One region of the Rhodopseudomonas julia genome, then DNA from elsewhere that is predicted to be linked to it. Evidence: predicted binding sites of a transcription regulator. Region 1 holds the regulator's gene; each other region holds the start of a gene.
The links. The regulator LexA, encoded in region 1, represses DNA repair genes until DNA is damaged. The targets are predictions, from matches to a motif close to TGTTCNNNNTGTGTTCNG.
Positions count from the first base shown of each region.

Region 1 (9,510 bases):
GCCCTCTCGCCAACCCGGCCAAAGTGAAGCGCTACATGCTCGGCGTCTACTCCAAGGAGTGGGTCGAACCCATTGCCAATGCTTTGAAAAACCTGGGTGCAGAAACGGCCTGGGTGGTGCACGGAACCTATGGCGATGCGGGCGGTATCGACGAGGTTTCGACCACCGGGCGCACCTATGTGGCGGAGCTCAAGGAGGGGCATGTCCGCACATTCGAGATCTATCCGCAGGAGTTCGATGTCAAAGAAGCCCTGCCGGAGGATCTGAAAGGTGGAACGGCGGAGGAAAATGCCGCCGCCCTGAGCGCTCTCCTCGATGGCGAGATCGGCCCTTACCGCGATGTCGTCGTCGCCAACGCGGCAGCCGCTTTGATTGTCGCCGGCAAGTCCGAGCTCGTCGAGGAAGCCGCCGACATGGCCGAAGAATCGATCGATTCCGGCAAAGCGAAGAAAGCGCTCGAAGCGCTCATTCGTGTTTCCAATGAAGCGGCGTCAGCCTCGTGAACGACATCCTCAAGAAAATCGAAGCCTACAAGCGGCAAGAGATCGAGACCGCGGAGGCTGCCGTCCCGCTTCAGGAGCTCCGGGCTCGTCTTGCCGATCAGGAAGCGCCGCGAGGCTTTCTAGCGGCTCTGCAACGCAAGGCGGAGGCGCGCCAGCCCGGTCTCATCGCCGAGATCAAAAAAGCGAGCCCGTCGAAGGGATTGATCAGGCCGGATTTCAATCCGCCTGAACTCGCGCAAGCCTATCAGGCAGGCGGCGCGGCCTGCCTTTCTGTTCTGACCGATGCTCCGTCTTTTCAGGGCGCGCCCGAATTCCTGACCTCGGCACGAGCGGCCGTGTCGCTGCCGGCGCTGCGTAAGGACTTCATGTTCACGCCTTACCAGGTGGCCGAGGCGCGCGCCTGGGGCGCCGATTGCATCTTGATCATCATGGCTGCCGTCTCCGACGACGAAGCGAGAGCGCTCGAAGACAGCGCCTTCGAATACGGCATGGATGTCCTTCTCGAAGTCCATAACGAGGCGGAGCTTGAGCGTGCACTCGCCCTCGCTTCGCCGATGATCGGCATCAACAACCGCGACCTGCGCAGCTTTCACACCGATCTCACGACATCGGAGAGGCTTGCGAAATTGATTCCGGAAGACCGCCTAATTGTTGGAGAAAGCGGTATTTTTTCGCCGATGGATATCGCCCGGTTGAAGGCCTCCCGCATCCATGCCTTCCTCGTCGGCGAAAGCCTGATGCGCTCAGACGATGTCGTCGAGGCGACCCGTCAGCTTCTTGCCTCACCGGCCCCACAGGACGCCGAATGAAGGATCACCTCACCCATCTTTCCGAAGATGGGCGCGCGGAAATGGTCGATGTCGGGGACAAGGCCGTCACCATGCGGGTGGCCGTCGCGAGCGGATGCGTGCACATGGCGGCACAGACGCTGCGCCTGATCGTCGACGGGGACATGAAGAAGGGCGACGTCATCGCGACGGCGCGCATCGCCGGCGTGATGGCAGCGAAGCGCACCTCAGACCTCATCCCGCTTTGTCATCCTTTGGCGTTATCGAAGATCGCTGTCGATATTCTCCCGGATAAGGAGCTGCCGGGGCTGCGGGTGCGCGCGATGGCAAGGGTCGAAGCCAAGACGGGCGTCGAAATGGAAGCACTCACAGCGGTTTCGGTCGCCTGTCTCACCATCTACGACATGGCGAAGGCCGTCGATCGCGGCATGACGATTTCGGATATCCGCCTTGAGGAAAAGAGCGGTGGCGCTTCCGGCGATTGGCGTTCGGACAGATGAGTTTGATTTCCGTCGAGGATGCCGTTGCCCGCATGCTCGCAGGCGTCACGCGACGGGGTGAAGACACCGTTCCCCTGGCGAAGGCGCGCGGTCGCGTGCTTGCATGCGATCTCTCCGCAAAGCGCAACCAACCGCCGTTCCGTGCCTCCGCAATGGATGGATATGCCGTCCGCGCGGAAGATACCGCCGCCGGCGCAGTGCTGCGCCAGATCGGCGAAGCACGCGCAGGATCGCATTTTTCCGGCACGATCGGCACGGGCGAAACGGTCCGGATTTTCACCGGTGCACCGGTGCCCGCCGGAGCGAACGCCATCCTCATTCAAGAAAATGCCAGAGCCGACGGCGAGTGCATCGAAGTTCTGGAGCCAGTGGCGGCGGGCCGACACATTCGCGCCGCGGCATTCGACTTCCGAGAGGGCGAAACGCTGCTTCCTGCCGGGCGTCGGATCGGGACCCGCGAGACGGCGCTTGCCGCCGCCATGAACCATGCCGTCATTGCGGTCGCGCAGAGACCGATTGTGGCCATTCTTTCCACCGGCGACGAACTCGTCGAGCCCGGAGAAGAACCGGGGCCCGATCAGATCGTTTCGTCGAACGGCATGGCGATCGCCGCGATGGTCGCGGCCTGTGGCGGTGTCGCGCGGGACCTCGGTGTCGTCATCGACGACAAACAGGCGATTGTGGATGCCGCAGCGGGGGCGAAAGACGCGGATATCCTGGTGGTGATCGGCGGTGCTTCGGTCGGAGATCACGACCTCGTCCAGCCGGCGCTCTCCGAGAAAGGTCTGAAGGTCGATTTCTGGCGGGTCGCCATGCGACCGGGCAAACCGGTCATGTTCGGTACGCTCGGGCGCACCCGGGTACTCGGCCTACCTGGAAATCCCGTCTCTGCCCTCATCTGCGCGCTCGTTTTTTTGAAGCCGCTTATCGCGGCAATGCAGGGCGCCGAAGGTACCGAGCAAACGAGGCTGTTGCCGCTTGCAGCAGCGTTGCCCGAGGTCGGTGACCGCCAACAATATTTGCGCGCGCGCTTCATCGATTGCCTGGGGCGAACGGCCGTCACCGTCGCCGACGACCAGGATTCGTCGCTTCTTGCGACGCTTGCCCGTTGCGACGCCCTCATCATCCGTCCTCCCTTTGCTCCGGAGGCCAAGGCGGGCGATGTGGTTTCCGTCATAGATCTCGCGCAAGCCCTCTCGTAACCCGCGCGGCGCTCCCCGAGGCTTGTGGAACACGCCATGAACAGGTAGTGTGCGTTCGTGATTTGTACACGAGACGCGACTCGCATCGCGAGGGGACGGCAATGCTGACAAAGAAGCAGCTCGAGCTTCTGCTCTTCATCAATGAAAGACTGAAGGAATCGGGCGTGCCGCCCTCGTTCGACGAGATGAAGGACGCGCTCGATCTGAAGTCGAAATCGGGAATCCATCGCCTCATCACAGCCTTGGAAGAGCGTGGCTTCATCAAGCGGCTGCCCAATCGCGCGCGCGCCCTGGAAGTTCTTCGCCTCCCCGATGCGGTCAATCCCAGCTTCGGGCGACCGCAGCAGCGCGGCTTCACCCCGAGCGTGATCGAAGGGCGACTCGGCAAGGCGCCGCAACCGGCTGAGGAAGAAGCGTTCGAAGAGAGCGAGCGCGGCGCAAGCGTCCCGGTCATGGGGCGGATTGCGGCAGGCGTTCCGATCTCCGCCATTCAGAACCAAAGTCATTCCATCGTCGTGCCGCCGGATCTCCTTTCGAAGGGCGAGCATTTTGCACTCGAGGTGCGCGGCGATTCCATGATCGAGGCGGGTATTCTCGACGGGGACACCGTAGTCATCCGCCGCCAGGACAGTGCCGATAGCGGAGATGTCGTCGTTGCGCTGATTGACGACGAAGAAGCGACGTTGAAGCGATTGCGTCGCAAAGGCGCGTCGATTGCGCTCGAAGCCGCCAATCCCGCCTACGAGACCCGCATCTTCGGCCCAGACAGAGTCCGGATCCAGGGCCGCCTCGTGGGGCTTTTGCGCCGCTACTGAGCGCTCGTCGACCTTCCTGGTCTCGACGTCATCTGAGCGCCGGCGGCCCATGCCAGGGTCGCCGGATCGATGGGCGTGACATACGAAGTTCGAGGTGCGGAGTGGCCCTGTCCGGTCCCCTGTGAGCAATAAATAGAGCGTGGGCTCCGTGGGCGGCGAGCGCAGAGCGATCGATGACAAACCGCGCCGCGCAATCTGCGGGCGCGCGCAGTTGTGTCACGATAATCTCGGCGCGATGGCAATCTTCCGAAAAGGCCACAGGATCTGTGACGCGCGACAGGGTCAACCCTTCCGGCATCTCCAGAACGCAGGCTTCGTCATCGCAACGAAAGCCTGGAGCTCCGGCGGGGTCATCTTCCGGCTCTCCCTCGCGCCAGACATCGTGAAGGAAGGAGCCTTGCCGCGCACCGACGACGTGGAGGTGGCCAGAAACGTCGCGGGCTGCAACCGCCCTGCCCGCCTCGTCCACCAGAACGTCGGGCTCGGCGCCGAGCAGCCAGGCAAGGAATGTCCCCACCAGAAGCGGCGCTATACCGTAGAGGCGGAGCTGCGAGCGCCACAGGCTGAGCCACAGAATCCCCCCGCTCATCAGCATGAGCGCGATTGCAGGAAACGGTGGGACAAGAACCGTGGCGCCGGGCAGTGACGCCACAAAATGCGCCGAGGCGAGGACGAGATCGATGCCCCATGCCATGACGGTCAACGGCAACACTTCCAGACCGAACGGCATTGCGATCAGGCTGATGAGCCCCGCCGGCATGACGAGGAGCGAAACCAGCGGCATCGCGATGAGATTGCCCAGAAGCGAGTAGGACGCGAGCCGTCCGAAATGGAAAGCCGCAAACGGCGATGTCGCCAGGCCCGCAACGAGCGTGGTCAAGCCGACCGTACCGATCGCAACGATAGGCCTGCGGAGAAGCCGCGCGAGCCCTCGGGCGGGTTCTGCAAGATCATGGCGCGGACGGTCGCGCCAGGCCTCCCAGGCCGCCACCAAGGCTGCAACGGCCAGAAAGGACATCTGAAAGCCCGGTTCGAGCACACTCTCGGGTTGGAGCGCCACCACCACGAACGCCGCAATCGCGAGGTTGCGCAATGACAGAGCGGGACGATCCAAAAAGACGGCCGTCAGCATGACCGCGATCATCACGAAGGCTCGGATCGTCGCGACGTTGCCGCCTGAGATCGACAAATAGAAAGCGCCGACTGCAAGCGCGATAGCGGCCGCGATTTTACGGATCGGCAGAACGAGCGCAGCATGTTCGGAAAGCGCTAGCACCGCACGCATGAGCCAGAAGGCCGTGCCGGCGATCAGCATCATATGCAGGCCCGAAATTGCGAGAATATGCGCAAGCCCCGCGATCCGGAGCGCATCGACGTCCGCATCCGCGATCTGGCCACGATCACCGACGAGAAGCGCTGCGGCGATCGCAGCAGCGGGGCCCGCCACGGCGTCGGTAATCCGCTGTGCGATCGCTCGACGGATGGCGGCAATCGCCACGAACACATGGACGCCGCTCACTGGTTCGACGACCGTCAACGCACCAAAGACGAAACCGGAAGCGCCGATCCCATCGAAGAACGCCGCCCGCGCGGGATCGTACCCTCCGGGCATCGCCGGGCCCGGCAGCGGTGCCAGCCTTGCACTGCCCTCTACCCTCGCCCCAAGCGGCGGCAGATCGGTGCGCAACGTGAGCCGGATCTTGTGTGGCGTCTCCTCTGCAGGAAGCCGCTCGATGCTCACCTGGTCGAGGACCACCCGCGGCGTTCGTTCAGCACGTGTCTCCACCGCCACCACCCGGCCGGTAAGCTGGCCACTCAGCGGATGTTCGACCATCGGCGCTCGAAGGCTTTCGACGCGAAGTTTGCCCGCAGACATCCCGGCCAGAAAGCAGGCGACGAGAACCAACGGATAGGCGCCACCACCGCGCCGCCACGCAAGGAATGCGGCAAACACCGCAGTGCCGGTTGCGAGCAGAAGCGCCGAAAGCAAAGGCTCGCGTGGCAAGATGAAATAGGTGGCCGCGCCACAAGAGAAGCCTACGGCCAGAAACAGAAAGCCGCGCCGCTCCTCAAAATCGTGCGCGACTTGGTCTCTCAGATGTGCCGCATGAGACGCAAGGCCGTAGCCGAAGCGGGTAAGCCGGCCAGGCGGCAAAAAGCCTTCGATGCGGCGACCGTCTTGCGAGGGCCGCTCCCCATCCGCCGCGCTTGACTGTCCGCCGCTTGGTTCCATGCTTGCAAGCATCCGGCGCTGTGGCTAGACCGAGCCAATCTTACACGTGGGCCGGGCATCAACCAATCGCCCCGCCCCTTTGCCAGCCAAAACCACCATGTCATCTCATCCGATTACCCGCTTTGCTCCCTCGCCAACCGGCTTTTTGCACATTGGCGGCGCACGTACGGCGCTCTTCAACTGGCTCTATGCGCGGGGCCGCGGCGGCAAAATGCTGCTCAGGATCGAGGACACCGACCGCCAGCGCTCGACCGATGCTGCCATCGCAGCCATTCTGGACGGACTCTCCTGGCTCGGCCTCGATTGGGACGGAGAACCCATCTCCCAATTCGCCCGCATGGAGCGCCATGCCGAGGTGGCCTGGCAGCTCGTTGAAAGCGGCCACGCCTATCGCTGCTATGCCTCACAAGAAGAGCTGGCGGAGATGCGCGAGACCGCGCGCGCCGAGGGACGGCCTCCCCGCTATGACGGGCGTTGGCGAGACCGCGATCCGTCCGAAGCGCCGGAAGGCATCAAGCCGGTCATCCGCATCAAGGCTCCGCAGGACGGAGAGACGGTCGTCGAAGACCATGTGCAGGGCCGCGTTACCTTCCCGAACCGCGACCTCGATGATTTCATCATCCTGCGCTCGGACGGAACGCCCACCTACATGCTGGCCGTCGTGGTCGACGATCACGATATGGGCGTCACCCACGTTATTCGCGGCGACGATCACCTCACCAATGCCGCCAGACAGGGCATCATCTACGAAGCGCTTGGCTGGCAGGTGCCACAATGGGCGCATATCCCGCTCATCCATGGCCCGGACGGCGCCAAGCTCTCCAAACGTCATGGCGCGCTCGGCGTGGAGGCTTATCGCGCGATGGGTTACCTTCCGGAGGCGCTCCGGAACTATCTCGCACGCCTCGGCTGGGGCCATGGGGACGAGGAGATTTTCTCCTCAGAGCAGGCGACGGAATGGTTCGATCTTGACGCGATCGGCAAGGGCGCGGCGCGCTTCGACTTCGTCAAGCTGCAAAACCTAAACGGGCATTATATCCGACAGGCGGACGATGCACGGCTCGTTGCCGACATGCTCAAGATCCTTCCTGAGATGGAGACACCACCGGCGTTTCCGGCGGAATTGAGTGCGGCGCAGCGTACGCAGCTCATGCAGCTCATGCCGGGCCTGAAAGAGCGCGCGAAGACGCTGGTCGAACTGGTGCACAATGCGACCTTCCTGTTCGCGGCGCGGCCATTGACACTCGACAGCAACGCAGAAGGGTTGCTCGACGAGGACGCTCGCCGTCGCCTCGGTCTTCTGCGGGATGCCCTCGGCAATTGCGCGTGGGAAACCGAGCCGTTGGAAGGCGCGGTGCGTACTTTGGCAGAATCGGAAGGCATCAAACTTGGCAAGCTGGCACAGCCCCTGCGTGCTGCGCTGACAGGCTCGACATCGTCGCCAGGGATCTTCGACGTGATGCTCGCCCTTGGACGTGAAGAGACGCTCGCCCGTATCGCCGACCAGGCAAGCGTTGCGTAATGCTCATGGCGGACGCGGCGTCCTCAGGCGCCGCCCCTGCCCTTCACGTAAGCTCAGCGCCCGCTCTCATCTTGCGGTGCAGCGCAAAAGCCGATAGCACTCGGGACAGCTAAACATCCACGACGCGGACTCTTCCGGGGGGAGGCGCAGCTCAAGTTGCGCATGCTGGAGTCTCGCGTCGATCCACAAAGGGGTGAAGTGTATGAGCGACTCCAAGGCGACCTTGAGCATCGGTAATGAGAACTGGGACTTCCCGGTTCGCGAGGGAGTAATCGGGCCATCGGTCGTCGACATCTCATCGTTGTATCGAGAAACCGGGCGGTTCACCTACGATCCTGGTTTTACCTCAACGGCCGCTTGCGAATCTGAAATCACTTATATCGACGGTGACGAGGGCACCCTTCTTTACCGCGGCTACCCGATCGAACAGCTTGCCGAACACGGCGATTTTCTGGAGACCTGCTACCTCCTGCTGTACGGCGAATTGCCGACGAAGGAGCAGAAAGCGGACTTCGACTACCGGGTCACGCACCACACGATGGTGCACGAGCAGATGTCGCGCTCCTTCCAGGGCTTCCGGCGCGACGCGCATCCGATGGCCATCATGGTGGCGATGGTCGGCGCAATGTCAGCCTTCTACCACGACTCCACCGATATCGCCGATCCTTACCAGCGCATGGTCGCCTCGCTTCGGATGATCGCCAAGGTGCCTACCATCGCGGCGATGGCGTATAAGTACCACATCGGACAGCCCTTCGTTTATCCGAAGAACGACCTCGATTACGCTACGAACTTCCTTCGGATGTGCTTCGCCGTTCCCTGTCAGGAATACGAGGTCGATCCGATCCTGTCGCGCGCCATGGACCGGATCTTCATCCTCCATGCCGATCATGAGCAGAATGCATCGACGTCGACGGTGCGGCTTGCCGGTTCCTCCGGCGCCAATCCCTTTGCCTGCATCGCTGCGGGCATTGCCTGCCTCTGGGGCCCTGCTCATGGTGGCGCCAATGAAGCCGCCCTCAACATGCTGCAGGAGATCGGCACGCCGGAGCGGATTCCGGAGTTCGTGGCCCGCGCGAAGGACAAGAACGATCCGTTCAGGCTTATGGGCTTCGGTCACCGGGTCTACAAGAACTACGACCCGCGCGCGCGCATCATGCAGCGCACCTGCCACGAGGTTCTCGAAGAGATCGGCGTCAAAGACGATCCTCTTCTGAATGTGGCCATGGAGCTCGAGCGCGTCGCACTGACTGACGAGTATTTCCTGGAGAAGAAGCTCTATCCGAACATCGACTTCTATTCGGGCATCACCCTGAAGGCACTGGGCTTCCCGACGACGATGTTCACGGTTCTCTTCGCCGTTGCTCGTACCGTTGGGTGGATCGCCCAGTGGAAGGAAATGATCGAAGATCCGAGCCAGCGCATCGGCCGTCCGCGCCAGCTCTACACGGGCTCGCCGAAGCGCGATTACGTCAATCTGTCCGACAGGACAGCCTGAAGCCTCCTCGGCTCACCTCGGAATGCTGGAAGGGCGGCCACTGGCCGCCTTTCCTTTTTGTGCATAGTCGAGAACGATGTCGGCAGCTCGCTCGCTCGGCGTCTGGCCATCCGGCGTTTCCATCAGCGCATCAAGGCGCGCAAAACCGGAAAGCTGCGCCTCGCGAGCCGGCCCCTCCTCCAGGAGCGCCAGGATTTCGCCGGCGAGCACCTCTGGAGAGCCGGCGTCATCCAGGAATTCAGGCACCGTATTGTCGCCCAGTACGAGATTGGCGAGCACGATCGAGTGCACTTTCAAAAGCCATTTCAGGCTGCGCGCCAACCACTCCACACGGTAAGCGACAATCATGGGAACCTTGGCGAGCGCGAGCTCAAGCGTCACAGTTCCAGAAGCCGCGAGCGCCGCGCTCGCCTGTCTGAAGGCGGCGAGCTTTGCCTCTTCGCCGACCA
Region 1 covers NZ_JAUSUK010000002.1:1,396,437-1,405,946, forward strand. Annotated here, with positions in the region: gene trpD (anthranilate phosphoribosyltransferase) at 1-503, shown strand, start outside; gene trpC (indole-3-glycerol phosphate synthase TrpC) at 500-1,312, shown strand; gene moaC (cyclic pyranopterin monophosphate synthase MoaC) at 1,309-1,791, shown strand; gene J2R99_RS15840 (molybdopterin molybdotransferase MoeA) at 1,788-2,993, shown strand; gene lexA (transcriptional repressor LexA) at 3,095-3,808, shown strand; gene J2R99_RS15850 (ComEC/Rec2 family competence protein) at 3,837-6,041, opposite strand; gene gltX (glutamate--tRNA ligase) at 6,139-7,563, shown strand; gene gltA (citrate synthase) at 7,766-9,061, shown strand; gene lpxB (lipid-A-disaccharide synthase) at 9,074-9,510, opposite strand, start outside.

Region 2 (9,510 bases), on a different contig from region 1:
GCGAGGAAAGGGCGGCGGTCACGTCTTCGGTGAGGCCGAGCGCCTTGCCGACCTCGCGCACCGCACCCTTGGAGCGGTAGCGGATGACGGTGGCGCAGAGGGCGGAACGGTGCCGCCCATAGGTTTCGTAGATCCACTGGATCACCTCCTCGCGCCGCTCATGCTCGAAATCGACGTCGATATCGGGCGGCTCGCCGCGGTCGCGCGACACGAAGCGCTCAAACAGGAGGTCGTTGCGCTCCGGATCGATGGAGGTGATGCCGAGCGCAAAGCAGACGGCGGAATTGGCCGCACTGCCGCGCCCCTGGCAGAGGATGCCCTTGGAACGGGCGAAGCGCACGATGGAATGGACAGTGAGAAAATAAGGCGCGTAGTTGAGCTCCGCGACGAGATTAAGTTCATGGGTGATCTGAGCCGCGACCTTTTCCGGCACGCCGTCCGGAAAGCGCCATTGCGCCCCCTCCCAGGTGAGTTTGGTAAGCGCCTCCTGCGGCGTGAGGCCGGGGATCGAGACCTCCGCCGGATACTGATATTTGAGCTCGTCGAGCGAGAAGCGGCAGGCGGCGGCGATCTCCAGGCTTCTTGAGAGTGCCTGCGGGTAGGCGGAGAAAAGCCGCGCCATCTCTTCCGGCGGCTTCAGATGGCGTTCCGCGAAGGGCTCGCGGCGAAAACCGAGCTCGTCGATGGTGACGCCTTCGCGGATAGAGGTGACGACATCCTGCAGGATGCGCCGTTCCGGCTCGTGATAGAGGACGTCATTGGTGGCGACCGGCGCGACTTTGGCCCGCTCCGCCATGGCGACGAGCGCGGCAAGACGCGCCGCATCGTTGGGCCGGCGGCGCAAGGTGAGGGCGAGTGAGGCATCGGCGCCGAAGATTTCCTTGAGCCAGGCGAGCCGGGCGGCGAGTTCCGCATCCGCCATGTCTGGAATGAGCGTCGCCATCTGGCCTTCGCCGAAGGCCGTCACTTCCTCCGCCGTGACCACGCAGGCGCCCTTGCCGGCGCGTTTCTTGCCGAGGCTGAGGAGCTGGCAGAGCCTGGCGTAAGCCGCCCGGTCGCGCGGATAGAGAAGAAGGGGCATGCCGCAGGCGAGATCGAGCCGACAGCCGACGACGAGGCGCACGCCCGTCGTCTTCGCGGCCTGGTGGGCGCGCACCAGGCCGGCGAGCGAGCCGCGATCGGTGAGGGCCAGCGCCGGCAGGCCGAGACGTGCCGCCTCGGCGAACAATTCCTCCGGATGCGAGGCGCCGCGCAGGAAGGAGAAGTTCGAGGTCGCCTGCAATTCGGCGTAAGGGGCTGCACTCATGCGAAGAAGCCGTGCAGATACCAGCGCTGGGGGCGGCCGCCCGCTTCCTCGCGAAACAGCCAGAAGCGCTGGCCGGCCTCGTCCTCGACCTGGAAATAATCGCGGGCGAGCGCGATTTCGCCGGAGGCCCGCCACCATTCGCCGAAAATCCGCTCCGGACCGTCGGCGCGGCAGATGCGGTGGCGCCGCCCCTGCCAGATGAAGAGGGCCGGCGGATAATCGGGTAAAAGCGCGATGACTTCGACGGGCATCGGATCGGCCAGAAGTCGCGCCGGCCGCGGCCAGGCGCGCACCCAATTCTCCGGCCGCGGCGTCTCCACTTTGGGTTTCGGGGCAAGGGCCGCCACCCGGCGCACAGAGCGTTCCGGCCAGTCGCTTTCGACGGGCGCCGTGCGGTAGATGCGGCCCGCGCCGAGCCGGTTGGCGAGCCGGTCGACGAGGGTGGAAAGATCGGGCTCCTTCGGCCGGCCGCAAAGCTCGGAGGCGATCTGCTCGGGCAGGAGCGGGCGCGTGAAAGGGGCGGCGAGAAGGACTTTCTCCACGCCGAGGCCGCAATCGAGGCCCGTAAGCTTTTCGCAGATGAGGCGCGCCATATGCTCTGGTGCACGATTGGGTTTGGCCATGCGCACCGAGACGATGCTGGTGCTGCGATCGAGCCGGGTGACGTGCAGGTCGAGCCGCCTTGCCCCGTGCTGGCGCGCCTCCAGGGCGGCAGCGAGATCCTGGCAGAGACGTTCCACCGCCTGGGCGAGCCCCTCCGCCGTGATGACCGGTTCCACGAAGGAAAGTGTCGTGGAGACGAGCTCGGGCGGGATGAGGGGGACGAGCGGCTCGCGCGACAGGCCGAGCGCCTGGTCGAGGCGCAGGAACACGTCATGGCCGAAGCGGCGGGTGATCGGTGCACGCTTGACGCCGATGAGGTCGCCGATGCGCTCAAAGCCGAGTCGTCGCAAGGCCTGCGTCGTCTCCGGCGAAAGGCGCAGGGCCTCCACCGGCAAGGGAGCGAGCGCGCGCGTGAGGCTCTGCGTTTCGGCGATGCGGGTGCAGTCGGGCGCGGCAAAGCGGGCGAGCGCATGCGCAGCGCCGACGCTTCCGGTAAGCGCCAGCCTTGCCGTCAGGCCACGGCGGGCGAGGCGGGCGGCGAGATCGGCGAGGAGGTTGTCCTCGCCTTCGTCCAGATTGCGGCTCTGCCCCGCTGTCCTTGCCGCAAAAAGATGCGTGCAGCCGGTGACATCGAGAAAGAGCCCGTCCGGCGGGGCGGGCATCACGACGGGGCTGTAGCGGGCAAGACACCAGGCAGCGAGTTTTGCAAGGCCATGGGCGTCGGCCCTGGGTGCGTAATCGCGCAAGGTGAGGCCCGGCAGGAGCAGCTGCGCCTGCGTCGCCGCCATGCCGGGCTTCAGCCCATGCGCCAAGGCTTTCGCATCGACGGCGGCGATGAGGCGCTGGGCGCCGATGCGCGTCGTCAAGGCGAGAGGCGTCTCAGGCGGCAGATCGGTCGAGGTGAGGCGCATCCGCTCCGTCGCGAAGAAGGGCAGACACACCGAGACGACCCGTGCCATCGCAGGCCTCCGTGATGAAGCTGGCCGGGTCCGCACCCCGGCAGCGCATGAGATCGACACGCCAGCGCCCGCGCCCGATGCCGGCGACAGGATTGGCGGCAGAAGACGAGGGCATCAGCGGCAGCGAGGGGGCGGAACGGATCCGCCAGCGTGTCGCGGCGGCCGTCGGCTCCGCCCCCGTCTGGCGATGCGGCCGCAGGAGCGTGAAGGCCGTCACGCCTTCGCTTTCGGCGGCAAGCTGCAGGCGCCGCGATGCGGTGAGGCCGAGCCGCGCCACCTCGCCGACGACGGCGGCAAGTCCCGGATGGTGCAGACCCTCTTCCATGGCGGCGAGCACGTCGCGCTCATGCCAGGTTTCGGCATAGATCACCCGGTCCGGATCGAGGCCAGCGGCCGCAAGGCTCGGCGTGAAGAGATCGCGGGCCTTGAGGCACCACAGAACGGGGCCGGAGAGGCGGGCGAGAAGGCCGGCCAGAAACAGGGTGGCGGCGGCGATGTCTTCTGCGCCGCCATTCCCGCCAGCATTTTCGATCCCGGTTTTGTTTGTTCCGTCAGGGTCTTGGCGGTCGATCGGGGCGGCGGACCCGCCCCAGATCTCGTGCAGGGCGCCAAGCCGCAATCCCCCCTCCGGCAGATGCGCATCGATCGCCTCCGCCTCGAAGGCGAGCGCCGGCGCATCCGGGCGAGCCCCGGCCTCCAGGGCGCCCACTTCGCGGCGCAGCTCCTTGAGAACGGCCGCGCGCCAGCCTTTGTCGTGTTGTGCTCCGACCATAGCGATGGGATCATGTTCCTATTTTGTTCACATGGATTCCCGAGATGGCGAAGAGAGTCAAGCCGTGCTGTGAAGATGCGGGGGAGAGGTCGCGAGACAGTATAATTTCCCATCCGTCCAAGCCCGCGGGAAAGCTGCTCAAAAGCTCAGATGACGAGAATGTGAAGCTGGCTATGAACTATTCCATTAGTCGGACGTTCCCGAAAGCGACGGTAGAGAAAAGCGCCGGCGAATTGCCGAAACGCTTCTGAAGTCTTTGATTTCTTAAATCCGTAATTGGTCAGAAGGTGGAATAACATATCGATATGGCTGCCGACGAAAAAGAAGAGGAGCGCCTGCGCGTGCTCCGCGAGCTCAATCTTTTGGATACGGCGCCGAGCGAAAACTTCGATCGCATCACCCGCCTTGCCGCGGAATTTTTCGAGACGCCGATTTCGGCGGTTTCTCTCACCGACGTCGATCGGCAATGGTTCAAATCGCGGGTCGGTTGCGGCCCTCAAATTCCTCGCGAGCATGCCCCTTGCGCCGAGGTGACGCGCTCGGGTGAGATGCTCGTCGTCTCCGATATCAGCAAGGATCCGCGCTTCAATCAGAGTGTGCTCGTGGAGAATGGCGTGCGCTTTTATGCCGGCGCCCCGCTCATGACCGAAGATGGGTTTACGCTCGGCTCCATGTGTATCCTCGACACGGTTCCCCGCGAGATCGCGGAGGGTGACCGGAAGGTGCTGCGCGACCTCGCGGCCATGGTCATGACGCAGATCGAGCTGCAGCATGCTTTCGGCCGCATCGATCCGGTGAGCGGCCTGCCCAATCGTCAGCAATTCACTGAGAATCTGGAGGACATGGAGCGCGATTTCGCCGGCGAGCGGCGTCTGGCGATCCTTCTCGATCTCGCGCCGCCCAACCAGATCGTTCAGGCCCTGCGGGTTCTCGGGCCGACTTATCTCGACGATCTGATGCGTCTGTCCGTCGATGCCGTGCGCAATCTGAAGGCCGATGGGCATACGGTCTATCATGTGGGCGCAGCTCAGCTTATCGCCGTGATCGACGACGCCGACGAAGAAAGGGTCGAGAGCGAGCTCATCAAGCGGCTCAACATCCTTGCCGATTTCAGTCGTGGCAAGGGTGCGGCCAGCCTGAGCCACATGGCCTGCGGCATCGCCCCCTTTATCCTCGGCAAGGCCAAGGCCCCCGACGTTCTGCGCGCCGCCCATCATGCCGCTCAAGATGCCCGCGAGAGCGACCGGGTCGTCGGTATTTATTCGGCCGCGACCGACGAAGAGCACAAGCGCCGCTATGCCCTGATCGCCGCTTTGCGCGAGCTTCTGGAGATGGGTGGCGACGGGCAGCTGTCGCTCGTCTACCAGCCGCGCATCGATCTGAAGACCGGCCGTTGTTACGGCGCCGAGGCGCTGCTGCGCTGGGAGCATCCCGAATACGGGCCGGTATCCCCGGCCGAATTCATTCCGTTGGCCGAGCAGACGGATCTCATGCGTCCGCTCACCTCCTGGGTGAAGCGCCAGGCCATCGCCCAGCTGCGCGCCTGGCGTGACGAGGGCTACGATCTGCGCGTGTCCATCAACGTTTCCGCCGCCAATCTGGAAGAGGAGGAGTTTGGTCTTCGCCTTGCAGGCGTGCTCGCCGAGAACGGCGTGCCGTCCTCGTGCCTGGAGATCGAGTTCACCGAAAGCACCTTCATCTCCAACCGCCGCCGCGTGGTGAAGAACTTGACCGACATCCGCGAGCTCGGCGTCGTCTGCGCCATCGACGATTTCGGTACCGGTTATTCGACCTTCTCCTATCTGCATGATTTTCCGGCCGACATCATCAAGATCGACCAGACGTTCATTCGCGACCTGGAGCCGGGAAGCCGGGGCTCAACCCTGGTGCAAAGTCTCATTCATATGGCCAACGCCCTCGGCTACCGGGTGGTGGCGGAAGGCGTGGAGACGCAGGAGGTCGCCGATTTCCTGATCGAGGCGGGCTGCCATGAAGGTCAGGGCTATCTTTTCGCCCGCCCGTTGCCGCCGGAGGCTTTCGCCGATTGGCTCAAGGGGCACGCGGCGGAGCGGCTGGAGGGATGTGCCGCCTGAGGGCTGCACAGATGCCTCGGGCGTCCTGGTCGGGTTGTCGCATCAGAACCGCCCGTCAGAAGTGTGCCTCTTTAAAACCGCATCGAAAAGCTGCCGTTGAAATCGTGGCTGTGGCCTTTGCCGGCGAACTCGCCGTCATAGGAAAACGACAGCATCGTCATTTCGGCGATCGCGACGGAGAGGGACGCGCCGAGAAGCGCCGCGTCGGCGGCAACCGGCGAGGCTTGCGTGGAAAAGCTCGGACCGCCCGCCGCGAAGCGGAGCGTCGAGGCGGGGGAAAGGTCGCCCTCCGCATGGCGCCAGCCGACATGTCCGGCAACAAGGGCGAGCCGACCGCCGGGAAGCGTGAAGAGGCTCGATGCGCGCAGGCCGAGCGTGGAGAAGAGGAGGTTCTGGCTTTCGAAATCTCCGGCAAGCCCTGCTATCTGCCCCGTCTCCGAGATATCCGCGCCCTCGACATGCATGAAGGCGAGGCCGGCAAAAGGCTCGATGGCAAGGGCGGCGAGCGAGGTTTCGTAGCTCAGCTCGCCGAAGACCTGGCCTGTCCGGTTCCAGTAATCGGCGCGCTCGCGTTCGGCGAATTCGCCGATGACGACGTCGCGCTTCGTCTCGATATGGTTGAAGCTATAGGCGGCTCCGCCCGTCAGGCCGAAAGCGCCGATGTGGCGGCCGCCGTAAAGGGCCGCGCCATAGCTGTCGACGACGGCGTCCGCGCCATCGCGTCCGTCGAGGGAGGCGCGCCCGAGGACGACGGCGGTGCCGAGGCGCCAGGCCGAGCCGACCATATTGTCGAGGCCGGCGACGAACCCGCCTTCCTTGATCGAATAACCCGGCCTTCCGGTCTCTGCGGAAAAAGCCCCCCAGCTGCCAAAGGCCCTGGCCCAAATGTTGCGCTGGGTCGCGTCCGGCTCATGGCCGGTCTTTTGGCCGGCGGCATAGGAGAGCGCCTCGATGGCCGGGGGCTCCAGAAGATCGTCGCCCGTATAGGCAAGCGGTGAAAACCGCGAGGGTGGATCATCACGCAACGTCGTCCGCAGGCGCTCTCCGACGGCATCGCGCAGGAAACGGCCCTGCTGCACGACGGCGCGGCGCGCCTCGCCATGCACCTGTCCGGACAGAGCGGTGTAGGCGCCGGCCGCAACCACGGTATCCGGCGAAAGCAGGAGGGCGTCGTAGAGCGCATTGCCGGCGCCGAGGCTTTCGGCCGCCGCGGCGACGGCTCGCTGATCGGCGCTGATGGCGGCATCCTGAAAGGCGAGCCCATTGCGCGTGACGGCAAGCGACAGGGCACCGCTTTCGTAATCGAGAGCGAGATCGAGAAAGAGCCGGCTCGTCGCAAGGAGAGTGTCGAAGCGGCCGGTGACGCCCTCGCTCGCCGTCAGGAGCGTGTAATGTCCGGGCCCGCGCGTGCCGGTCAAAGCGAGGCTGCCGCCCTCGATCACGGCCTTGCCGGTGACATCGACGCGGTCGCTCGATCCGTCAGTGCCGAGTTCGGCCGAATAGGTCGAGCCGGAGGAGAGGGTGAGATCGCCGTCGACCGACAAGGTGCCGATCCCGAAAGCACCTGGCGAGAGCGTGCCGCCCGCGCCGATACGGGTCGTGCCGACGCTGCCGGTGCCGCCGAGAAGACCGTTGTCGCCGACCTGAAGCGCGCCGGCGAGGGCCGCATCGCTGCCGCTCTCGGCGCCCACGAGCAGGCGCGCGTTGCGGATCTCTGTCGTGCCGGTGAAATCGGAGGAATCCCCGGTCAGGATCGTCGTGCCGGAGAGGACTTTGACCGCGCCATTGCCGGTAAGAGCCGTGTCGAGCCTGTAATCTGGATCGGAATGGTTGAGGAGGAGCGTGCCGGTGCCCTCCCCGAAAGCGATCGTTTTGGCTCCGAGACGGCCGGCGGAGACCGGGGTGTCTTCGGCGCCGACAATCACCGTGCCGGTGGAGCCTTTCTGGCGGGCGACGACGACATTTGCGGCCGTGACCCGGCCGCCGCCGGAGACGTGCAGTGTGCCGGTGCCGTCATCTCCAACGGTGATCGTGTCGGAAGAGGCGAGGTGGGAGCCGTTGCCGGTGACGCTGGCGGCCCCGGATGCGCCGGCGGCCCTACCGAGCACGATCTCCTGGCCTGCGGCGTGTCCGCCGCGCGATACGGCGAGGTTGCCGGATCCCGCCTCGCCGATGGTGATGTCGCTTGAACTTACGAGGTCTGAGCCGTTGCCCTCGATCGTCGTCGTGCCGGACGAGCCGGCCTTTCTGCCGATGACGATGCGGATGGCGCTGGCTTCGCCGCCCGCCGCGATTTTGGCGTCGCCGCTGCCGCCGTCACCGATGACGAGGTCCTGGCCGGCCTCGAGCGAGGAGCCCGCGCCCGTGATACGGACGGCGCCCTCGCTGCCCGTTTCTGCCCCGACGATCGTTTCGGCCGCAGTGACGCTTGCGCCGCTGTCGATGGCGAGAAGGCCGGAGCCGCGCGTGCCGATGGAAATTCCGTCGATCACCGTCCAGGACGAGCCGGAGCCTTCGAGGCTGGCGGTCCCGGTTGCGCCCTGCGCCGCGCCGAGTGCGGCGCTGTCGCTTGTGACCGAACCGCCGGCGGTGACGTCGAGGGTGCCCCTGCCGCCTGTCGATCCCGCGCCGCCTGCCGATCGCGCGTCAGCGTTGCCGCCGATCGCAAGCGCCTTCGTCGTCCAAGACGAGCCTTCGCCGGAAACCGTGACGTAGCCGTCTGAGCCGGCTTCGGCGCCGAGCGTGCTGTCGCCGCTCGTGAGCGTTCCGCCGGCCGCGACCTCGATGTCGCCCGCGCCTTTGCCGCCGACAGTGAGAGCGCCCGTCGTCCAGCGGCTGTCCGATCCGTTGATCACGACTTTGCCGTCAGCGCCGGCCTCCGCCCCAACCATACCTGAGCCCGAGGCGACCGATGCGGAGCCCGAGACGGAGAGAAGCCCCGAGCCGCGTGTGCCGACGGCAATGCCATCGATGACGGTCCAGGACGAGCCGCGCCCGTCGAGTCTGACGTGGCCAGTTCCGCCGGCCTGGTCGCCGATCGTGCCTGAAGCGCTTGCGACCTCGCCGCCTGCGACGATGTCGAGGCGACCGGACCCGGCGCCACCGACGGTGAGGCTGTGCGCGACGGTCCAGGTGGCGCGATTGCCGGAGACGATCGCGACGCCTTCAGAGCCGGCGAAATCGCCGAGAAGGGCGCTGTCGGCTGTGAGCCGGCCGGAAGAAAGCTCAAGCTCGCCGATGCCGGCTTTGCCGACGATGAGGGCTGTGGCGACCGTGGCGAGAGACTGGCCGGTGATGATGAGTTTTCCGCCGCCGCCAGACGCTTCGCCGAGCGAGAGCGAGGAGGTGACGAGAGAGGCGCCGCCTTCGACGCTGAGTGTGCCCTGGCCCTCGTCGCCGACGACAAGGGTCCCGGCATTCTGCCAGCTGGCGCGGTCGCCGATGACGGTGGCATGGCCCTCCGCTCCGCTTGCTGCGCCGATGGTGGCGGTTTGCGTCGCAAGACGGCTCAGAATCCGGATCGTGCCGCTGGCCGAAGCGCCGACGGCGAGCGACCCAGCCTCTGCATCCTCACCTTCGAGACGCACGGCGGGCGCGGCATCGATGACGGCCGCATCGTCGCGGGAGGGCGTGCCGGAGGTCCAGTTTCGGGGATCGAGCCAGGTGTCGCTTGCTGTCGCCTGCCAGGCGGTGTCGCCGGCAAGGCCCGGCGAGGGGAATCCAAAACCTGCGGCCAGAAGGCCGACTCCCACGCCCGAAAATGCAGAACGCAACAAA
Region 2 covers NZ_JAUSUK010000001.1:942,433-951,942, reverse strand. Annotated here, with positions in the region: gene J2R99_RS04430 (error-prone DNA polymerase) at 1-1,306, opposite strand, end outside; gene J2R99_RS04425 (DUF6504 family protein) at 1,303-2,868, opposite strand; gene J2R99_RS04420 (ImuA family protein) at 2,789-3,640, opposite strand; gene J2R99_RS04415 (sensor domain-containing phosphodiesterase) at 3,946-5,733, shown strand; gene J2R99_RS04410 (autotransporter domain-containing protein) at 5,805-9,510, opposite strand, start outside.
Region 2: J2R99_RS04420 (ImuA family protein) is a predicted target of LexA. The motif match lies at 3,654-3,671, and genes of this name have one in related genera.

Region 3 (9,510 bases), 240 kb from region 1:
GTGCGTCCGGTTGCACGCTTCGACAATTCCTTCGCAAGCTTCACGCGCTGCGCTTCGCCGCCCGAAAGCGTCGTCGCCTGTTGGCCAATCCGCACATAGCCGAGGCCCACACGCGCGAGCGTCTTCAGCTTGTCGCGCACCGCGGGGATTGCCTGGAAGAAGCCGACGCCTTCTTCGACGGTCATGTCGAGGACATCGGCGATAGACTTCTCCTTGAACGTAACTTCCAAAGTCTCGCGGTTGTAACGTTTGCCGTGACAGACGTCGCAGGTGACATAGACGTCGGGCAGGAAGTGCATCTCGATCTTGACGACACCGTCGCCTTGGCAGGCCTCGCAGCGTCCCCCCTTGACGTTGAAGGAGAAACGGCCCGGCTGATAGCCACGCGCCTTCGCCTCCGGCAGACCTGCAAACCATTCGCGAATGGGGGTGAACGCGCCCGTATAGGTCGCAGGATTGGAACGCGGCGTGCGTCCGATCGGCGATTGATCGATGTCGATCACCTTGTCGAGATGCTCGAGCCCGGCAAGGTCCGCATGCGGGGCGGCCTGTTCGCGCGCACCGTTGAGGCGGCGCGCCACCGATTTATAGAGCGTGTCGATGAGGAGCGTCGACTTGCCGCCACCCGAGACACCGGTCACGCAGGTGAACGTGCCGAGCGGGATTTTCGCCGTGACATCCTTGAGATTGTTGCCCGTGGCGCCGGAGAGCTTCAGCCAGCGCTTTTTGGAGGCCTTGCGGCGTGTCTGCGGAACCTCGATCGCGCGCGCCCCAGAAAGGTACTGGCCCGTAAGCGAAGCCGGACTTGCCATGACATCGCCAGGCGTTCCTTCCGCCACCACCTCACCGCCATGGATGCCCGCGCCGGGTCCCACATCGACGACATGGTCGGCCGCCATGATCGCATCCTCGTCATGCTCGACGACGATGACGGTGTTGCCGAGGTCGCGCAAATGCTTGAGCGTCTCCAGAAGCCTGGCATTGTCGCGCTGATGCAGACCGATCGACGGCTCGTCCAGCACATAGAGGACGCCGGTCAGGCCCGATCCGATCTGTGAGGCAAGCCGAATGCGCTGGCTCTCGCCACCCGACAAGGAGCCCGAATTGCGCGCCAAGGTCAGATAATCGAGCCCAACATCGTCGAGAAAGCGAAGCCGCTCGCGAATTTCCTTGAGAATGCGCAGCGCGATCTCATTCTGCTTTCCGCTCAGCTTTTCCGGCAATTCCGTGAACCAGCGGTTCGCCTCGCGGATCGAAAAATGCGAGACCTCGCCGATGTTGAGGCTCGCGATCTTCACCGCGAGCGCTTCCGGCTTCAGCCGCAGGCCGTTGCAGGCGGCGCATGGCGTCGAGGACATGTATTTGCCGATCTCCTCGCGCATCCACGCAGAATCGGTCTCCTTCCAGCGCCGCTCCAGATTGGGGATGATGCCTTCGAAGGTCTTCTTCGCCTGATATTTTCTAAGCCCATCATCGTAGACGAGCGCAACCTTCTCCTTGCCCGTCCCATACAAGATGGCTTGGCGCGCGTCCTCAAGAAGCTCCTCGAACGGAACCGTCAGGCTGAAGCCGTAATGCTGGGCGAGCCCCTCGAGCGTCTGCAGATAGTAAGGCGAGCTCGATTTCGCCCAGGGGTGGATCGCCCCCTTGCGCAGGCTCAAGCGCGGATCGGGCACCACAAGATCGGGATCGATGCGCAGTTCAGATCCGAGGCCGTCGCAGGTCGGGCAGGCGCCGAAGGGATTGTTGAACGAAAACAGCCGCGGTTCGATCTCGGGGATCGTGAACCCGGAAACGGGACAGGCGAATTTTTCGGAAAAGACAATCGGTGCCGACGGCTTGCCGCCTTCGCCCATATCCGCGAACTCGGCGACGGCGATTCCATCGGCAAGCCGCAGCGCCGTCTCCAGAGAATCGGCCAACCGGCTCCCGGCATCCGCGCGGACGACGACGCGATCGACGACGATGTCGACGTCGTGCTTCAGCTTCTTGTCGAGCGCCGGCGCCTCGGCGATCTCGTAGAAGGTTCCATCGATCCGCGCGCGCTGAAAACCGCGCTTCATATACTCGGCGAGATCCTTGCGGAACTCGCCCTTGCGGCCACGCACGACCGGTGCGAGCAGATAAAGTCGCGTACCGTCCGGCAAAGCCAGAATACGATCGACCATCTGGCTGACCGTCTGGCTTTCGATCGGCAAGCCCGTCGCCGGCGAATAGGGAACACCGACGCGGGCAAACAGCAGCCGCATATAATCGTAGATCTCCGTCACCGTGCCGACGGTGGAGCGGGGATTGCGCGACGTCGTCTTCTGCTCGATGGAAATTGCCGGTGACAGGCCGTCGATCTGGTCGACGTCGGGCTTTTGCATCATCTCCAGAAACTGGCGCGCATAAGCCGACAACGACTCGACATAGCGCCGCTGCCCCTCGGCATAGATGGTATCGAATGCGAGCGAGGATTTGCCGGAGCCAGAAAGGCCCGTCATCACGATCAGACTGTCGCGCGGCAGATCGAGATCGACGTTTTTGAGATTGTGTTCGCGCGCGCCCCGCACGGAGAGCGTCTTTTGCGGATCCGTCATGGCCGTTCCGGATGATGGTGATGCGGGCAGGCTTGCCCGATGCTTATTTAGTGCAGCGGGCGTGATGGAAAAACCCCGTCCTTCCCGCTTCGCGCCATACCCGCTCTTCGATCCCAGTCATTCACCGAGATGGACGCGCCCTTCCGCGTCGATTGACCAAAACGGGTTGTGGGCGACTTCCCACAAATGCCCATCAGGATCGGCAAAATAACCCGAATAGCCGCCCCAGAAGACTTCTTCGGCCGTTTTGACGATCTCGCCTCCTGCCGCCTCCACCTCCTTCAAGACGACATCGACCTCCTCGCGGCTTCTCGCATTGAAGGCGAGCGTGACGCCCGAAAAGCCGTCTCCGTCCGGGTCGACTTTGGCATCTGCCGCCAGCGACGTCCTCGGATAGAGCGCCAGGACAAAGCCGTTCAGATCATAAAATACCACTTCCTCGTGGGCATTCGCACGTTGCCAGCCGAGCCCATCCTCGTAAAATTGCCGTGCTCGCGACAAGTCCGCGACGCCCAGCGTCACGACACTCATTCTCTGTTCCATACGCCTGCCCCCTCGTTCGTGGATCTTGCACGACGTCCATATGGAACATACAGTGAACGCCCAGCGGCGACAAGCGTGTTTGCAAGGGCCCGTTTACAGTCCGGCGGCGCTTGAGTGAAAAGGGGCAACCTTTGGCCGCTCTCGGCGGCTCCAGAAACCAGGGAGAATTTCATGGCCGGCAGCGTCAACAAAGTCATCTTGATCGGCAATCTCGGGGCCGATCCCGAAATCCGGCGTCTGAACGACGGTCGTCCGGTGGTCAATCTGCGCATCGCGACCTCGGAGAGCTGGCGCGACCGCAATTCCGGAGAGCGGCGCGAGCGCACCGAATGGCACCGCGTCGTCATCTTCAACGAGGGGCTGGCAAAAATCGCCGAGCAATATCTGCGCAAGGGCTCCAAGGTTTATCTCGAAGGCCAGCTGCAAACGCGCGAATGGGATGATCAGTCGGGCCAGAAGCGTTTCACGACCGAGGTCGTGTTGCAGGGCTTCAATTCGGCCCTCACCATGCTCGACACGCGCGGCGGAGGCAGCGGTGGCGGCAGCTATGACGCCCCCTCCTCCGACCGTGGTGGCCGCTCGGACTTCGGCTCGTCCGGTCCGATGGAAGGCGGCCGCGGCTCCTTCAAGGACGACCTGGACGACGAAATCCCGTTCTGAAGTCTGGCGGGAAGAGACACGGCAGACAAAATGAAGGGCCGCTCACGCGGCCCTTCGCTCATCTGCCGGGGGAGGCTTTTCGGAAAACCTTTAGCTCAGTTGTTTTCCTGTCCCGGAATGGTCAGCACCGGACGCGGGGTATCGGCCGTGCTGGCCGGCAGAATCGGATAATCGACCTGCGGCTGCTCGCCCGTGAGGGTGTGCAGGAACGCCACCATGGAATCGACTTCCTCCTCGGTGAGCTCCGTTCCAAGCTGGGCCGTCGCCATCACCTGCACCGCCTGACGCAGGCTCCACACTTGGCCACTGTGGAAATAAGGCGCCGTCAGCGCGATATTCCGCAATGTGCCGGCTCGGAAGACATACTCATCCGTCGCCGTGTGCGTCACCGCAAAGCGGCCTTTGTCGTCCGGTGGCAGAATGTCGGCACCTGGCTTCTCCACGACACCGAACGGGAAATAATCCTGACCGCCGACATTCACGCCGGAATGGCAGGACACGCAGCCCTTTTCCATGAACAATGAGAGACCGTGCTTCTCCTTGTCGTTCAGGGCATTCGTGTTGCCGTCCAGGAATTGATCGAAGCGGGAAGCGGGTGTCACCAGCGTCACTTCGAAGGCCTCGATCGCCTTTGCGACGTTGTCGAGAGTGATCGGATCCTCGTCGCCGGAAAACACGACGTCGAAGCGATCCTTGTACTCGGGCATACTGTTCAGGACCGCGACCACCTCATCGGGAGTGGAGTTCATCTCCACCGCTGCCTGCATCGGCCCGACGGCTTGCGCTTTCAGGTCGGCCGCCCGTCCGTCCCAGAACTGGGCGATGTTGAAGACGGAATTGAGGACGGTCGGCGCGTTGCGGGGACCGCGCTGCCAGCCGTGTCCGACAGAGGTTGGCTGCAGATCTGTCCCGGCGAGGCCGAGATTGTGGCAGGTGTTGCAGCTCAGAAGGTGAGAAGAAGACAGCCGCGGATCGAAATACAGCATCTTGCCGAGCTCGACCTTTTCGCGGGTGATGGCGTTGTTTTCGGGCGCCTGCACCATCGTCGGAATCGGATCGAAAAATCCGTTGGCGTCTTCCATCAATTTCTGGTCGTCCGCAGCATAGGCCGCAGTGCCTAGCCCGGCCGTAAGTAGGAGCGAGACCAGCAAACGTGTCATCGCGCTCTCCATTCATTTGCGAGAGAGTCACGGGAGATGAGACGTCAAGGCGAGCGCAACCGGCGACCATCGGGTCGGCTCGTGGCTTTTGGCGTTCAAGGCCCGCGACCCAGATCGCTGCCTCAGGTCGCGGGCCAACTCTAGCAGTGCGGGATGGGCTACTTTTGACTTAGATCAATTCTAAGGTAGTCTCGCTATTCTGTCGCATCCGGCCGCTCCTCGAGCTAGTTGGAAGCCGACGCGTTGACGGCCCGCAGTTCTTCTTCCACCGCGATTTTGTGATCGCCCGCAGATTGCACCTCGATGAAAAGGCGGCGGATCGTGGGAATGCGCGCCTTGATCGCCTTTTCCAACCGCGTGATGGCGGCTTCAACGCGCCCGGCCGGCATATCGTCCTCAAAATCGACTGAGAGCGCCAGCAAGATGTCGTTGGGCCCCCGATGCAATGTCCTGAGCTCGTTCAGTGCGCTGACGCCTTCCTCCGCTTCGACGATCTCGCGCACCGCGGCGACCGTCTCCGGTGCTGCCGATTCGCCGATGAGAAGGCCCTTGGTTTCGATCGCCAGGAGCACTGCGGTCGTCCCAAGAATAATGCCGATCCCGATCGAGGCGGCACCGTCCAACCAGGCAAGGCCGAGATAACTGGCGAGGAACACGCCGATCAACGCGACGACGAGACCGAGCAGGGCGGCGGTATCTTCGTAAAGGACCGTGAAAACAGTGGGATCCTTGGAGTGGCGAACGGCTTCGAAAAAATTGTGCCCTTCGTTCCTCTGGCGACGAAACTCGCGGTAGGCAACGGTCCATGACACACCTTCGAACACGATCGCCAGCGTCAGAACGATGTAATTGACGAACGGAGACGTAATCTCGTTAGCGTCGGTGATCTTGTGCACGCCCTCATAGACGGAGACGCCAGCGCCAACCGCAAAGATCAGGATCGCCACCACGAAGGCCCAGAAATAGATCTCCGCGCTGTAGCCGAAGGGATGCGCACGATCCGCTGGACGAGATGCCCGTTTCATCCCGTACAACAGAAGCCCTTGATTGCCGGTATCGACAACCGAATGGATGCCTTCCGACAACATCGCCGAGGAGCCTGTATAGGCGGCGGCACCGAACTTCGTTATCGCAATCGCTAGGTTTCCGACAAGCGCCGCATAAATCGCCTTTTTCGAGCTTCCCGCCATCTCAATCCCCGTTTTGTCGCCTTCGACGGCTGTTGTTGCGCTGCCTGGCAAGCATCATATGGATTCGCGCAGGCACCCTGCCTCTCCCCTTGCGATCTCGCTGGCAAGCGTCAACATGCGCGGGCGTGATGCGTTGCATGCGAGATGGTTCCGCCTCGCAACGAACGATGCAGCAAAAGCTAAGAGACACGAAATGACGAGACCCATCCATGTCATCGGCGGCGGCCTTGCCGGCTGCGAAGCCGCCTGGCAGATCGCCGAAGCAGGCATTGCCGTCGTGCTGCACGAAATGCGGCCCGAGGTCGAGACGCCAGCGCATAAAAGCGACGGCCTCGCCGAGCTCGTCTGTTCGAACTCGTTCCGCTCCGACGATGCGACAAGCAACGCGGTCGGTGTTCTCCACGCAGAGATGCGGGCGGCCAATTCGCTCATCATGCGGGCGGCCGACCGCCATCAATTGCCCGCCGGATCGGCGCTTGCCGTCGACCGCAACGGTTTCTCCGAAGCCGTGACACAGGCCATTGCCGACCATCCTTTGATCCACATCGAGCGCGGCGAAATTTCCTCGCTTCCAAGTTCGGACCAGCCGACCATCATCGCCACCGGCCCTTTGACGAGCGGAGCGCTTGCAACCGCGATCCGTCAGGCGACGGGCGAAGACCAGCTTGCCTTTTTCGACGCCATTGCGCCGATCATCCATCGTGACAGCATCAACATGGATATCGCCTGGATGCAGTCGCGCTATGACAAACCCGGACCTGGCGGCGACACGGCGGCCTACCTGAACTGTCCGATGGACCGCGCACAGTACGAGGCCTTCATCGCGGCCCTTCTTCAGGCCGAGACCGCCGATTTTCGGGAATGGGAGAAGGATACGGCCTATTTCGAAGGCTGCCTTCCGATCGAGGTCATGGCCGCGCGCGGAGCCGAAACGCTGCGATGGGGTCCGATGAAGCCAGTCGGCCTTACCAACCGGCACCGTCCGGAGGAAAAACCCTGGGCCGTGGTGCAACTCCGCCAGGACAACAAGCAGGGCACATTGTTCAACATGGTCGGCTTCCAGACCAAGATGAAATACGGCGAACAGACACGCATTCTCCGCATGATCCCGGCCCTGGAAAATGCCGAATTCGCCCGTCTCGGCGGCATTCACCGCAACACGTTCCTACGTTCGCCGAAAATCCTCGACGAAACGATGCGCCTGAAGGTACAGCCCCATATCCGTTTCGCCGGCCAAATCACAGGCTGCGAAGGCTATGTCGAATCGGCATCCATCGGGCTTCTCGCCGGCCGCTTCGCTGCCGCCGAAGCGCTGGGAGATCAACCGGCCCTGCCCCCAGACACGACGGCCCACGGAGCGCTCCTCGCACACATTACCGGCCGCAATCTCGTGGATAAGGAGAATGGCGACTTCCAGCCGATGAACGTCAATTTCGGCCTTTTCCCCGAGATCGCGGCGCCCGTGAAAGGCGAGGACGGGCGCAAAATGAAGGGCAAAGAGCGAGGCGTGGCACGCAAGCGTGCGCTCGCCGCACGTGCACTTGCCGATTTCGCGACGTGGCTTGCAGCGAACGAATTGCGCAAGGCAGCCTGAGAGCCGAAGAGGCTTTCTGCCAACCTCAGATCGTTCAGCGGCCCATGCCGAAACCGGCAAACACCATCCGGCTCAACACGCTGAGCGCCGGCATGGGCTGAGGTGAAACGAGAAATCTGGTCGGATCGCGCGCAATTCGGGCGAGGAGGACATCCGCCGCATGCAATGGCAAGAACGCTGAGCGGGCGCGCCCCCGAACGTTCCTGAGCGCCGCCGCTGCGCGGCTTCGATGCATGCGCCCGAAAGTGACGAGCTCGCCGATTGGAGCGACGAGCTCTTTCGCCTCGGCGGAATAAGCCTCCTGCGGGGAGAGACCCACCGTCTGGAGAAGCTCAGAGGGTATGACGAGACGCCCCCTCGCCCGCGCCCGTGCGCCATCCCAAAGGCTCATGGCGACCCCATAGGCGATGCCCGCATGCCCCGCAGCCTCGGCAATTTCGCCAGCCTCTCCCCCGAGAAACAATCCGCCCAGCTGGAAGAGGCTCGACTGCGTCTCTCCCATCCGACCTTCGAGATCGGCAAGCGTTGCGGGAGGATCTGCGTATAGGTCGCCGTGCCGCGCTTCCGTGAGGGCCACAAGGGCATCGGCGGAAAGTCCTCGCTCGCGCAGTGCCAAAGCGAGCCGATCGACGATCGGAGAGCCGCTCGCCTGCCCCGCAACCGCAAGGTCGAGCGAATCGCGCCACCACGTCAGACGGATCTCTCCGAGAGTCGCCTCTTGCACGACATCGGCAACCTTTTCCGCCTCGACTGCGAAGGCATAGAGCGAAAAGAGTTCCTCACGCACATTCTGCGGCGCGAACAAGACCGAGTAGTAGCGCGGAAGATCGCGCTCGCGCACGGGCTCAACGAGGGTGGGATCGGGCTCGGCCATGAGCCGGAGCTAGGGTTTCATTCTGGATCGTCGACAGCAATCAGCGCCGCAGCAACAGCCCGCTTTTCCGCAAGCAGGATGTTGTAGGTCCGCGAGGCGGCGCCTGTCGCCATCACTTCCGGCCACACACCGGCAGCTTCGAGATCCGATTTCACTTTTGGATCGAGCGGAACGAGATTGCGGCCCGTCCCGATCAGAAGCACCTCGATCGAAGACGCTTCGGCAAGCGCTGGCTCAAGTGCTTCGAGGCTGATCTCATCCGGCTTTGTGACATGCCAACCGATGATCGCCGAAGGCAGCATCAGGATCGACCCGCGATGCGACATGCGGGCAAACCGAAAACCGCCATTCCCGTAAGCATCGACCGGTGCACGCCCGGGGAAACGGCCGCCCTCAGGCGGCACCGATTGTCTGTCTCCGCCGGCCGGCATCAGCTTGCCGCGGGTTTCTTTGCGGCGTCCGGTGCGGCGACCTTCTCAGGACGCAGATTAAAGAAGATCAGCATCGGCGCGGCAATGAAGACCGTGGAATAGGTGCCGATGAAGACGCCCCAGATCATCGCGGCTGTGAACGACCGGATGACAGCTCCGCCGAAAAAGAACAAGGCTGCAAGGGCGATCAGCGTGGTGAGAGACGTCAACAAGGTCCGAGAAAGGGTCTGATTGACCGACAGATCGATGATGCCCCGGATCGGCGTCTGCTTGAATTTCCGCAGCATTTCACGCACGCGGTCGAAGATCACCACGGTGTCGTTCAACGAATAACCGACGATCGTCAAAATCGCCGCGATCGAGGACAGATTGAACTCGATCTGGGTGATCGTGAAGAATCCGATCGTCAAGATGACGTCGTGGAGAAGCGAGGCGATGGCCCCGATGGCGAACTGCCATTCGAACCGGAACCAAAT
Region 3 covers NZ_JAUSUK010000002.1:1,152,967-1,162,476, reverse strand. Annotated here, with positions in the region: gene uvrA (excinuclease ABC subunit UvrA) at 1-2,582, opposite strand, end outside; gene J2R99_RS14755 (VOC family protein) at 2,700-3,113, opposite strand; gene J2R99_RS14750 (single-stranded DNA-binding protein) at 3,297-3,785, shown strand; gene J2R99_RS14745 (cytochrome-c peroxidase) at 3,881-4,945, opposite strand; gene J2R99_RS14740 (cation diffusion facilitator family transporter) at 5,170-6,135, opposite strand; gene trmFO (methylenetetrahydrofolate--tRNA-(uracil(54)-C(5))-methyltransferase (FADH(2)-oxidizing) TrmFO) at 6,329-7,729, shown strand; gene J2R99_RS14730 (phytoene/squalene synthase family protein) at 7,764-8,603, opposite strand; gene J2R99_RS14725 (Mth938-like domain-containing protein) at 8,621-9,034, opposite strand; gene secF (protein translocase subunit SecF) at 9,034-9,510, opposite strand, start outside.
Region 3: J2R99_RS14750 (single-stranded DNA-binding protein) is a predicted target of LexA. The motif match lies at 3,167-3,184, and genes of this name have one in related genera.